One region of the Paenibacillus sp. SORGH_AS_0306 genome, then DNA from elsewhere that is predicted to be linked to it. Evidence: a T-box and tRNA genes for the amino acid it is inferred to sense, from the RefSeq annotation. Region 1 holds a T-box; the other holds one or more tRNA genes.

The links. A T-box is a leader RNA that pairs with one kind of tRNA and senses whether it is charged. The one in region 1 lies ahead of leuS (leucine--tRNA ligase), so its partner is inferred to be a tRNA-Leu.
Region 2: it has a tRNA-Leu gene. The T-box ahead of leuS (leucine--tRNA ligase) is inferred to sense a tRNA for this amino acid. The anticodon was not compared.

What each region holds. Positions count from the first base shown of each region.
Region 1 covers NZ_JAUTBP010000001.1:2,954,336-2,961,296, reverse strand. The annotation lists gene QE450_RS12825 (FGGY-family carbohydrate kinase) at 1-467, shown strand, start outside; gene QE450_RS12820 (MFS transporter) at 510-1,769, shown strand; T-box leader at 1,827-2,109, shown strand; gene leuS (leucine--tRNA ligase) at 2,225-4,666, shown strand; gene QE450_RS12810 (ComEA family DNA-binding protein) at 4,775-5,431, shown strand; gene QE450_RS12805 (deoxycytidylate deaminase) at 5,453-5,956, shown strand; gene QE450_RS12800 (DNA internalization-related competence protein ComEC/Rec2) at 6,213-6,961, shown strand, end outside.
Region 2 covers NZ_JAUTBP010000001.1:2,833,052-2,840,012, reverse strand. The annotation lists gene QE450_RS12335 (hypothetical protein) at 154-354, opposite strand; gene QE450_RS12330 (hypothetical protein) at 647-1,060, shown strand; gene QE450_RS12325 (sensor histidine kinase) at 1,002-1,919, shown strand; tRNA gene QE450_RS12320 (tRNA-Leu) at 2,073-2,158, shown strand; tRNA gene QE450_RS12315 (tRNA-Leu) at 2,253-2,338, shown strand; gene QE450_RS12310 (glycosyl hydrolase) at 2,909-4,303, shown strand; gene QE450_RS12305 (LacI family DNA-binding transcriptional regulator) at 4,553-5,599, shown strand; gene QE450_RS12300 (ABC transporter substrate-binding protein) at 5,847-6,961, shown strand, end outside.

The DNA of each region.
Region 1 (6,961 bases):
CCAAAAATGCGCGTGTACGTGGCGGATTTCTATTCGATGCTCCACTGTCAGATCAATTAAGCCGGGCTCATTTTGTCAGATCAGCATTACACGAGATTGCTTTTTCTATCAAAGTGAATTTCGATCAATTGGCACAGGTGGTCTTGCTGGATCGTCCGTATATTTGGGCATGTGGAGGAGGACTACAGAGCCGTACACTTATTCAAAGTATTGCTGATCTATTAGGTAAAGAAATCCGTATCCGCACAGGATTTGAACATGCTTCGATTGTAGGAGCAGCTTATATCTGTAATGAAGCTTTGGATATACAGTCTACTCAGACAGAACAGATCACTACATTTCAACCACAATCTTCTGAGGCATTGCAAAAAGATTACCAACAATGGCATAAGGCGCAGCTCTTTTTTGCACAATTACAATTAGCGGAGTCTGCGACAACGGCTTCTTCATCTGAAAGTAGTATTTGAGAACAGTAGCTTACCAGTAAAGTTGAAAAAGGAGTGTATGTCATGAACGTATTAGATCGTATAGGGATTCCCAAAACATTAGTATGGGGATATCTCGGAGTATTGATTTTTATGATGGGAGATGGATTAGAAGCAGGTTGGTTAAGCCCTTATCTGGTAGAACGAGGGCTTAGCGTGCAGGATGCCAGTCTTTTATTTACGGTATATGGTATTACACTAGCAATTGCGTCATGGTTTTCTGGCGTATTTTTAGAAGCATTTGGAGCCAAAAAATCAATGTTCATTGGATTTATCGCTTATGTAATCGGTACATCTGCTTTTATCGCTTTTGGTATAACCGATCTAAATTATCCTATTATGTTATTAACGTATGCGGTTAAAGGATTTGGGTATCCATTGTTTGCTTATTCTTTTTTAACATGGGTAACTTATCGTAGTCCTGAGCACAAATTAAGTACAGCAATTGGCTGGTTCTGGGTAGCTTACTCAGGCGGGATGTTTGTATTAGGTGCATATTATTCCAGTTATGCGATCAAAAATCTAGGATATATGCAGACGTTATGGAGTGCTGTTGTGCTTGCTGGAATCGGTGCTATTTTTGCTCTGTTGATCAATCGTGACCGTTTACCCAAAAAAGCAGGCAACGCTCGTGAAACGTTACGCGAATTGGGTAAAGGATTAACGATTGTCAAAACCCATCCCAAAGTTGGATTAAGTGGTATTGTACGGGTTATTAATAGCGTAGGTTCTTACGGATTTCCTGTATTTTTACCATTACATATGGCACAATACGGAATCGCAACAGGTACATGGTTGAACATCTGGGGAACGATCTTTTTAGGAAATATCGTATTTAATCTATTATTCGGTATTATTGGTGATAAATTTGGCTGGAGACAGACCGTAATGTGGTTCGGTGGAGTAGGTTGTGGTATTTTCACATTATTATTGTTCTATGTCCCTGAATGGACAAACGGTAACTTGTGGATCACCACGATTGTTGGATTTATCTGGGGTGGATTGTTAGCGGGCTATGTTCCTATTGCAGCACTTGCTCCATCAGTAGCAGGAGGCAACAAAGGCCCTGCGATGTCTATCGTCAATCTAGGTGCTGGTTTATCCGCTTTTATTGCTCCTGCTATCGCATTTGCTTTTATCGGTGTGATCGGTGCAGAAGGAGTGGTATGGGTATTCGCGATTCTTTACTTTATCAGTGCGATTATTACCAAGTTTATTACAACTCCAGAAGAAGATGCTGCTAAAGTAGCCGGTAAACGTAAAGTCCAAGAGAATATTGCGTAATCATTGACTTTCCAGGGCGAATTTTTTAAAATAGAGCTATTGTTATATTTTATAATACAATGCTCAGTGAAAAGGAATAGTAATATTAGTAAGCATGTAATGATAGAGAGTCGACGGGTGGTGCAAGTCGATATGATGCTGATATGAACTCGCCTTGGAGATATGTTGCAAGAATATTGGAATACGCTGTTATTTTTATCAGTACATAGTCAGCGTAGTTATCCTATTTCTGAACGACATCGGCTTCCTACCGTTATCAGGCAACTAAGTGAGTGGATAGCAAAGTATGCTTGTTCACTAACTAGGGTGGTACCGCGAGACACAACCTCTCGTCCCTAGCGATATTATGCGCTATGGATGAGAGGTTTTTTTGTCGCATATGAGCAGTAAGCTATGAATGAAATACAGGTTACGACAGACACATACGATCGTCAAGATCGAAGGAGGACACATTGATGACAGATTCAAAAACAACTCAACCTGGTTATCATCCACAGCAGATCGAACCGAAGTGGCAAGGATATTGGGATCAACACAAAACATTCAAAACACAAGAAGAACCAGGTAAACCGAAATTTTATGCATTGGATATGTTCCCTTATCCATCTGGAGCAGGTCTGCATGTAGGGCATCCTGAAGGATATACAGCTACAGATATCGTGTCTCGCTACAAGCGTATGCGTGGCTTTAACGTACTTCATCCAATGGGATGGGATGCGTTTGGTCTACCAGCAGAACAATATGCAATGGATACAGGCGAACACCCACGTGATATTACATTTAAAAATATCGATAATTTCCGCCGTCAAATTAAATCATTAGGATTTTCTTATGATTGGGATCGTGAGATCAGCACAACTGACCCACAGTATTACAAATGGACACAATGGATCTTTATCCAATTGTATAACAAAGGGCTTGCTTATGTAGATGAAGTCGCTGTGAACTGGTGTGAAGCTTTAGGAACAGTACTTGCGAATGAAGAAGTTATTGATGGCAAAAGTGAACGCGGAGGACATCCGGTTGTCCGCAAACCGATGCGTCAATGGGTACTACGTATTACAGAATACGCAGAGCGTCTTTTGGACGATTTGGAAGAATTGGATTGGACCGAAAGTATCAAAGATATGCAGCGTAACTGGATCGGCAAATCTGTCGGTGCAGAAGTGCATTTTGATATTGAAGGAACCGATAAAAATCTAACCGTATTTACAACGCGTGCAGATACTTTATTTGGTGCAACATATTGCGTATTGGCTCCTGAACACGAGTTAGTTGATGTGATTACAACACCTGAGCAAAAAAATGCTGTCAAAGCGTATCAAGATCAAGCAACACATAAGAGTGATCTAGAACGTACAGATTTAGCAAAAGACAAAACAGGTGTATTTACAGGTGCTTATGCAATTAATCCAGCAAGTGGCGAGAAATTACCAATCTGGATCGCTGATTATGTACTTGCAGGTTACGGTACAGGCGCTATTATGGCGGTTCCTGCACATGATGCTCGTGACTGGGAATTTGCGAAAAAATTCGATTTGGAAATTAAAGAAGTAGTAGCTGGAGGCAGTGTACAAGAAGAAGTGTATACAGGCGAAGGCGAACATGTGAATTCTGATTTCTTAAATGGATTAAATACAACAGATGCGATTGCCAAAATGATTGCATGGCTTGAGGAAAATGGTAAAGGGCAAGGTAAAGTTACGTATCGTCTACGCGACTGGTTGTTTAGCCGTCAACGGTACTGGGGAGAGCCTATTCCTATTTTGCATTTAGAAGATGGTACGATGAAGACTGTTCCTGAATCGGAATTACCTTTATTGCTTCCTGATATCGATCAGATCAAACCTTCGGGTACAGGAGAATCACCACTGGCTAATATCACTGACTGGGTAGAAACAATCGATCCAGAAACAGGGATGAAAGCACGTCGTGAAACGAACACGATGCCACAGTGGGCAGGTAGTTGCTGGTATTACTTGCGTTATATCGATCCACATAATGATGATGCTTTGTGTTCACCAGAGAAGCAAAAACAATGGTTGCCTGTCGATCTATATATCGGTGGAGTAGAACATGCTGTACTTCACTTATTGTATGCTCGTTTCTGGCATAAAGTGCTATACGATATCGGTGTAGTCGATACCAAAGAACCTTTCCAAAAGCTTGTCAATCAAGGAATGATTCTAGGTAATAACAATGAGAAAATGAGTAAATCTCGTGGTAATGTTATTAATCCAGATGATATCGTTAGCGAATATGGTGCAGATACACTACGTTTATATGAAATGTTTATGGGACCACTGGAAGCAACGAAGCCTTGGAATGAAAATGGTGTAGAAGGCATGTATCGCTTCTTATCTCGTGTATGGCGTCTATTTATTACAGATGAAGGACAATTGAATGCCAAAATCACAGACGGTGAAGGCGATGAAGCATTCAAACGTACAGCTCACAAAACGATCAAAAAAGTAACAGAAGACTTAGACGGACTTCGTTTCAATACAGCGATTAGTCAGTTGATGATCTTTGTGAATGATGCTTACAAAACAGACGTATTGCCACGTGATCTAATGGAGAAATTCGTACAATTGTTATCTCCTCTTGCTCCACATATTGCAGAAGAACTATGGGCTCGTCTGGGTCACGAAGGAAGTATTACGTATGTAGAATGGCCTACATTTGATGAGCAATGGACAACTGAATCTGAAGTAGAAATTGTTATTCAAGTCAATGGTAAAATTGTACAACGTAACAAAATTGCTAAAGATCTGGATGCCAAAGCGATGGAAGAATCTGCACTATCCTTAGAAGCAGTTCAACAAGCGATCGAAGGCAAAACAGTTCGTAAAGTGATTGCTGTACCGGGCAAATTAGTTAATATTGTTGCTAACTAATCACTGACCGATTGATATAGCTAATATATGTATTGTTTGATCTGAAAGTAAAAAAGTAACATCGTTTAACCTCCTATGCGATGGGAGTCTATTACCGGGATTCCGGTAATGTACTGGAATCCCGACGGCAGAGGTGTCATTATGAGACGGGATATCATGTGGACAGCGGTAGTCTCCGCGGTGCTTGGAGCAGGATTGATTGTGTTTGGAACTTTACAATCCAGCGAGCAAGAAACCAAATGGACAGCTTTACATGAACAAGCACAAGCTTCACTTGTAGAAGATCAGGTAGTAACGACAACACCAAGTTCAACTTTGGCTGAATCTACATCCAAAGCAACAACAGATCAGACAGATCGCTCCAAAGGTGAAGCGTCATCGGCAACAGATTCTTCCAAAGAGAAGGTAGTCGAGGTATCCAAAGCCAAAGGTACGACTGTTACTGAAACGGCTTCTACAAGTCAGCAACCATCGATCAAGACTCCGATCGCAACATCAGAGTCTACAAGTTCAATATCATCGAATACCGAGACTGTTGCTACAAATCCAGCACCATCAGCCCGCACACAGGATGGCAAGATTAGTATTAACCATGCGAGTCTGTCTGAACTAACTGAATTGCCGGGTATTGGAGAAAAGAAAGCACAAGCGATTATTGATTATCGCAATACGCATGGCGCTTTTCGCAGTGTGAATGAACTGGATAATGTAAAAGGAATCGGTAGCAAAATGTTAGCCAAGATGTTGCCTTATGTACAGCTTTAGGGGATGTAAGGGGGAGTAAGAGTGGTACGTAAAGATTGGGATACGTATTTTATGGATATTGCTCATATGGTCTCGACACGTTCAAGATGTCCACGTCGCCATGTTGGTTCAGTACTGGTACAAGGGAAAAAGTTACTCGGTACCGCTTATAATGGAGCACCGATGGGTGTACCGGATTGTTCTGAAGATGGTTGTATGATCTCAGAAGAAGTCGAACTGGTCAAAGTAGATGGTGTGGAAACAATGGTCAAAAAGCAACGTTGTATCCGTACGATTCATGCTGAACAGAATTTGCTCCTTTTTACCGATCGGGCTGACCGCGAAGGTTCGGTCGTATATGTTACTGATGAGCCTTGTTGGACATGTGCAAATATGTTAGCCAATAGTGGTATTGTTGAGATCGTGTATTATCGTCCTTATCCTAAAGATACGCGCAAAGTTACAGCTATGATGCAGCAAAAAGGTATTATTTTCCGTCAGTTGGATCATTACAATCCACCACCTGACACCACAGTAATCAGCTAATCTCATACGATTCATCTGCCCTCATCGCAAAGTAGGGAACGATATATGGAAGAACCATTATCTTGTAAGTACACAACATCTGTAGAAGATGGATGTGGCTTAGTAAGGTAATGGTTCTTTTTTTGCGTAGAGGGCAAGATGGATATAGAGCATATAATAGCCATTTTCAAAAATAGAATGCCTGTTGAATCACATCATAATAATACAGAACGATTGATTTTTTTTCGAAAAACAAATAAGAACGGAGAGAGAAGTATTGCAAACACGTCCACTGGTTGCTTTATGCGTGATATGGGTTGGAGGAAGCATGATCGCTTGTCTGGCAAGCGAATATATCTGGTGGGTATTGAGCGGACTAAGTTTGATTTTATTTTCAGCGTATCTGATATTTCCGCAGATTCAACGTTCTATACTTATACTTGGCTCTGTAATATTGATTGCATCAATCTACTGGCACTGGAATGAAGTACGTAATAGTAGTGATATTCCAGCTACACTTCAACTTCAAGAGTCGCAGATGATCGATCAGCCGGTGCAAGGTAAAGGTATAATTGCCAGTCCGATCAAAGTCGATGGAGATCTGGTTACTTTTTTTATGAATATATATCAATTACAAGAAGATCAGTCACTTACTACACCAGAAAAGGTAAGAATTCAACTGAAATTAGCAACTGAAGCAGAATTACAGACAGCAGCTTTATGGCAACGTGGAGACCATATAAAGATTCAAGGGATATGGAAAGTTCCTGGAGAAGCTCGTAATTTTAATACATTTGATTATCGTCATTATCTACGTACTCAATATGTACACTGGATTATTAGCGCCAAAGGAGCAACATCGCTAGAACAAACAACTGTACCTTTATCTCAAATAACGATGTGGAAATGGGAATTATTACGTTATAACGATCAAGTTCGAGCTAATTTGGGAGCGCGAATTGATATGCTATTTGATGATCATGATCGTGGATATATGAAAGGGTTATTGATAGGCGATTCCGGTGA
Region 2 (6,961 bases), 120 kb from region 1:
TCTTTTTTTATAAGTAGTGATATTATCTTTTTCTACGTCGCATAAATAACATAACTAATAGTACAACAATAACAACAATTAGAATAAATTTCATAGCATATTACCTCCAAGCTTTAACCCTGATTAAGTAGTTCAAAAGAATCAGAAATATTTTTATTGATGAGAAGAATCTTTCGTCGAAGAGTCTTTTTTAGAATCTTTACTGAAGTCCTCTTTAACTTTATCTACCGATTCGCTCACTGCTTCTTCTAGCAGATTTTCTGCGGAATGATTTTTATTAGAGTCTGGATCTGGTATAGGATCTACACCCGCTCCACGTTCTTCATGGTTTTTGTACTCATCCGGTTTACTCATTATGAAGTCATCCTTTCGTCTATCTAGCGATTTTCGACATAATAGATATCAATCATATTGTAAATCAATATAAAGGCTATGTTATCGAAATAAACCAATGTGACGTCAGATGAATCACAAATATAAACTTTTACTGATTTGATATGTGTATCCAAACATATTCTACAATCATAAAAAAGTACAAAAATTCACAATACATTATTTAAAATTTAATATATAATACATTTAAGTATAATTTGGGTATATAGAACTATATCTAATATTTTCTTAATGAAAGACGGTGGAGTTCATAATGAATACTTCTTCAATCAGTAATATGTTATATCAAAATGTGGGCGATGCAGCAGACCACATTATTAAAATAATAGGTGGACTTATCCACATTAATACTATTTTTATCGCTAGCAATGACGGTCTCAATAATGTGATTATGCGAGCTTATAATCGTGATGAACATCTTGTAGAAGAGGGAAGTATACTTCCTTTAGAATTAAGTTATTGCAGTCTAGTGATCAATAATGAAAAAACAAAAAGTAATATGCCTTTGATTATCGAGAATACCAATGAAAATGAATTAACACGTCATATGGATGTAACACGTTCTATAGGTGGTGGTTCTTTTATAGGATTACCGGTACGTTTGCGTGATGGTAGTATTTTATGGAACGATTTGTGCATTGGATCGCAATACGTACAAGTTCAGTGAAGCTGATATTCAAACGTTAGAAACAATGACGATCTTTTTAGCTTATGTAGTAGAGCTAGAGAAGATGGTAACCGATCTTCAGCAAAAAGAAATTGAATTAGAACAAGCCCGTCTAAAAGCGGAAAAGTCAGCACAAGTGAATCGGAACCTTTTAGCTATTATGGGACACGAAATTCGCACACCGATGACCAATATTGTAGGTGTAGCTGATCTGATGATGGATTCAGAGATAGATCCCCAGCAACAAGTCTATATGGATATTATTGAATCCAGTAATCAGTCGATGTTGACTTTGGTAGAAGATATTTTGAGTTTTAGTCATATGGAAGAAGGCGCAACGAAGATTGATCAAGAACCATTTGATCTCATGCATACGATTCATGAAGTGGTGACTTCACTCGGCACACCTTTGGATGACAATCCCATCGCATTGAAAATGAACACTAACCCAAGTGAACTTCCGTTGATTTATGGAGATGCTTTGCGGTTGAGACAGATATTGATCAATACGCTTAATGCATTGCGTTTCAATTCATTAGGACAATTAACATTATCAGCGTCAACAGCAATAAGCGATTCTGATAACAATGTATCATTAGATATTACTGTTCACAATTCTCATATGACTGTAGATATCACAACGTTAGAACAGTTATTTGATTCGTTAAAAGAAGCTAACGATATGTCATGGTATCAGCAATACGGTAGTATCGGTTTGAATCTGGCAATTAGTCGAAAATTAATCCATTTGATGAATGGAGAATTTGAAATGAATAGTGGAGAACAGGGAACGATTATTCGTTTTAATTTATTGTTGCCGCAGTATATTTCTTTTGAAAATGTAGATATTATATCTTAGAAAATCAACGGTTTGGTTAACTGAAAATAAAATCGAATCCAAAGTGTTGACAGTTAGATATCTAGCATGGTATGATCTTAAATGTTGGCGAAACAATCACAACAAGTGATAAAGTTAACAGGCATGAAGATGAATTTATTTATCTCAACATGTGCCGGGGTGGCGGAACTGGCAGACGCACAGGACTTAAAATCCTGCGGTAGGTGACTACCGTACCGGTTCGATTCCGGTCCTCGGCATACTTATATTTTTGATATAAGTGTAACGCAATACAATCAGTACATAAAGACAAGTAGCACATGTATAACCCTCAACATCAATGTGGGTTACTGTGCCGGGGTGGCGGAACTGGCAGACGCACAGGACTTAAAATCCTGCGGTAGGTGACTACCGTACCGGTTCGATTCCGGTTCTCGGCATTATGAGATGTACAGATAACAAAAGAGCGCTTCAACCGTTGTATAGCGGTTGGGGCGCTCTTTTTGTTTTGTGAAATTACCGTGGAATGTTTCTTTGGATAGTGTGCTGGTTTTGGATATAGATGTAAAAGGCTTCTGATCAAGCGTAAGACACTATTTAATAAGTTAAGCATAAAGATTTATCATATAATCTAATAACGATTTTGAAGCCATACAGGAGCTTATACTGCTACATATATGATATGGAAGTCTATACACTGTTGAAGTGTGAAACATTTTAAATTGATCTTTTAGCAAAAGCAAAAACCATCTGGTATCAACAGATGGTCTTTTTAGTTTGTAAATAATTTTAATGAATTGAAAAATAAGTATATATTTTTATTTTCAAATTATGTAATATATGTATAATAAACAAAATTAAATTTTAAATAAAAGTATAATTATATTATAAAAAAGATAAGGAGGTGATGAGCGGAATTGTAAAAGGTTCAGCAAAAAGCTTGATAAAAAGTGCAATCTACAGGATAGGAGTAGACAGAAAACACTGAACCTTACAAGGGAGGTAATATAATGGTGAAACTAAATTATACGTGGTTGTTAGTTCTAGTGATGTTCAGTTTGGTGTTTGGTGGTGTAGGAATGTCTTTGGGATCGCAAGCAGAAGCAGCGGATATTAATCTGGCTCGTGGCAAAAATGTAGTTGTGTCTTCTACAGAAGCCAGTGGTAATATCGCAACTAATGCAGTAGACGGTAATTTATCGACGAGATGGGCATCGACAAATAGCGATACACAATATTACATTGTTGATCTCGGAACAGCTCAATCGGTATCCAGTGTTATTTTGCGTTGGGAAGCTGCTTATGCGAAGCAATTTCAGATTCAGACATCTACCGATAATGTAAATTGGACGACAGTGTATTCGAACTATAGCAACACTGGAGGAACCAATACGATTACGTTTCCATCGACTACCGCTAGATATGTAAAAATGTATGCGTTCCAACGGGCGACTACCTATGGTTATTCGTTATACGAATTTGAAATATACGGCAGTGGTACACAAGCGGCTACAGGAGTACTTGATTATATTAAAAGCATCAGTGGCAAACAAACCGTAATCGGCATGCACAATCGTGAACCGAATGCTACACCTGCTGTACAGACAGAGAAAGTCAAAAGTATTACAGGTAAATATCCAGGATTATGGAGTGGTGATTTATTGTTTTCAACCAATGATGTCAACAATCGTTGGAATATGATCTATGAAGCTAAAAAGCAGTGGGATAACGGAGCGATTGTCCAGGTGATGATGCACGTTACACCACCTACACAAGCGGATGCTGGCAATTGGGAAGGCGGAGTAGTCAGTCATTTAAGCGATGCTCAGTGGAAAGACTTAACGACTAACGGCGGTACATTAAACAAAGCGTGGAAAGCTCGTTTAGATAATTATGCACAATATCTTCAGTATTTAGAAGACAATAAAGTCACTGTATTATTCCGTCCATTCCATGAAATGAATCAAGGGGTATTCTGGTGGGCAGGTCGTCCGGGTAGTACCGGTACTGCTGAATTGTATCGTTTGACTCATGATTATCTTGTAAATACCAAAGGGTTAAGTAATCTGGTATGGGTATGGGATATGCAAGATTTGGATCTGAATTGGAATGTATACAATCCAGGGAATGCTTATTGGGATATCTTTGCTTTAGACGTATACAATCCTGATGGATTCACTACGCAGAAATACAATACAGCTTTGAGCGTAGCCAATGGCAAGCCGATAGCGATTGGTGAATGTGATGTATTACCTACACCTAGTCAGTTAGCGGCTCAACCGAAATGGGCATTTGCTATGAGTTGGGCAGAGCTAACATTTGAAAAGAATACCAATGCTCAGATCCAGACTGTCTATAATGCTTCTAATGTAATTACACGTGATGAGTTACCGAAGTTAAAGTAATAGTGAAGCAAAGGAAAGATTAGAGTTAGAGTATAAGTATTTTATTGTATGTAGCAAGTCATATTAGATAGCTTGTAAAATAATCGATCCAAACAGTATGCTAAGAGAAATCTCTTGGTTGCTGTTTGGATTTTTTTGATACATATAGAGAATAGGATTAGAGTTGAAATTTGTTGAATAAAGCTTTATTGTTAAGTCAAGTGAATTCACTATAGATAGATTATAGAACAAAGGGGGATGATTAGCTCCATGAAAAAAATTACGCTCCAAGTGATTGCAGATGAATTGAAAGTCTCCAAAGCACTTGTCTCTAAAGCGTTATCCAATGACCCTGCTGTAAATGAAGGTACACGAGAAAAAATATGGCAAACTGCTGAAGAAATGGGTTACCGTATTAAGCCTGTTCGCAAAAAAGCTTCCGATACTCAAACAGGTAATATCGTTGTTCTGATGCCTAGAGCATACCTAGATGATATTGAATACTGGGGTAAAGTCATGCAAGGGGTAGAAGCTGAATTAACCAATCATCAATTTAGTATGATTTTATCGACAATAGATATTAGTTTATTCCCAAAAGAAGGATTGCCGTCTAGCATTTATGATCGCAAAGCAGATGGAGCGATAGTGATGGGACATTTACCGGATAATTATATCGAAATGCTACGCTCGATCGATTTTCCATTTGTTATGTTAGATGCTAACTTACTTGATCCTTCGATTGATCATATTCTGGCCAATAACTTTCTTGGTGCTTATCAAGCGACCAATTATTTGTTTGCACAAGGTCATCGGAAAATAGGATTTGTTGGTGATCCAGATGCTTCGTGGAGCTTTCGTGAACGTAGTCGGGGATTTCGTGAAGCGATTCGTGATTTTAATGAGAAAAATGATGAAGAAATTCAAGCTACATTTATTGCTGGTATCGGTGTAAGTGGGACAGGGATGTACATTACAGGTGAATTTGCAGATACATTGAAAACGCAAACAACTTCAGAGCAAGCTTTAACCGGACTATTTTGTGGGAATGATGTAGTTGCTTTGGAAACACTCAGTTTATTATCGAAATGGGATATTCATTGTCCGGATGATGTATCGATTATCGGGTTTGACGATTTAACGTTAACAGAATTGATGAACCCCAAATTAACGACTATTCGTGTTCCCAAAAATGATATTGGCATGCGCGCAGTACAGATGTTAATGCGCCGAATCGAACATCCTGAGGTTACACCCGAGCACATATTAATGTCTACCCAATTGATTGAGCGGGCATCGATTACAGCACCCAAGCAGTGATATAGAAGAAAGTCATAGTGATAAACGACGAAAAGCGATGTTATACAACGATATGGAATACAAATAGTTTATAAAAGACACTTAGCAAGTATTACTTATACGCTAAGTGTCTTTTTGGTGTGTGTTTATCTAAAGTCTATTTCAAAAATATCAATATGTTGAATTAAATATAATTATATTGTTGAAATAGAAGTTTAATTATGTTAATGTTTGAATGTAAGCGATATCAATATTAGGGGGCTTTAAAGTGAAAAAGATATATTTGTCTGTACTGCTCGTTTGTATATTTTCGGTATTGTTAACAGCCTGTGGTGGAAATCAGAGTACATCAGCAGACAAAAATGAAATTAGTGGCACGATCACTTTTTTAACAAATCGGACAGATATGGTTGGCGAAAAATATGATGATTATGCCAAACGTTTTAATGAAAAATATCCAGATGCTCATGTTGAATTTGAAGCAGTTACAGATCTAGACAAAACGACCAAAATTCGTGTCGGTTCTGGCGAATTTCCTGATGTGGTATTGATTCCAACGATTCCTAATTCAGACCTCCCCAAATATTTCACCCCATTAGATGATCTCGGATTGAATGATCGTATTTATTTTAAAGATTACAAATCGTTTGAAAATAAAGTGTATGGTATTTCAGTAGGTGCGACCACAACAGGTATTTTATACAACAAAAAAGCTTTTGCCGATGCAGGTATTACTGCGGTTCCCCAAACGCTTGATGAGTTCTATGCAGCAGCAGACAAGCTCAAAGCCGCAGGTAAAGTTGCGTTAGCTTCTAATTTTAAAGATCAGTGGACATTGTATCCGTGGTCTTCTGAGATTCCAACTGCAATTGCAGGCGATGCTAATCTCAACAACAAACGACTTGAAAGTAATGCTCCTTACCAACTGGATAACCCTTACGGTCAATCGATGAGCATTATTCGCAATATGTACGAAAAAGGTTATTTAGAGCCAGATATTAACTCTACCAATTGGGAACAATCCAAAAAAGATATCGCTAGTGGTAAATTCGCGATGTATGTGATCGGTAACTGGGCGATTCCGCAAGTGATTGAAAGTGGCACTGATTCCAGCAATATCGGGTACTTTCCATTTCCTTACGATAATTCTGGTAAATACAATGTCACATTAGCACCGGACTGGGCGTATGGTGTGAACAAAAATAGTGAGCATCCTGCAACAGCCAAAGCTTTTGTAAAATGGATGCTAGAAGATTCAGGGTTCGATGATTTTGCTGGATTTATCCCTGTATTGAAAGATAAAAAGCCGGCTGTAGAACAATTGACAGAATTTAATAGCTTCAAACCCAAGTATCTAGAAGCAGTATCTGATGATCCTAAAGT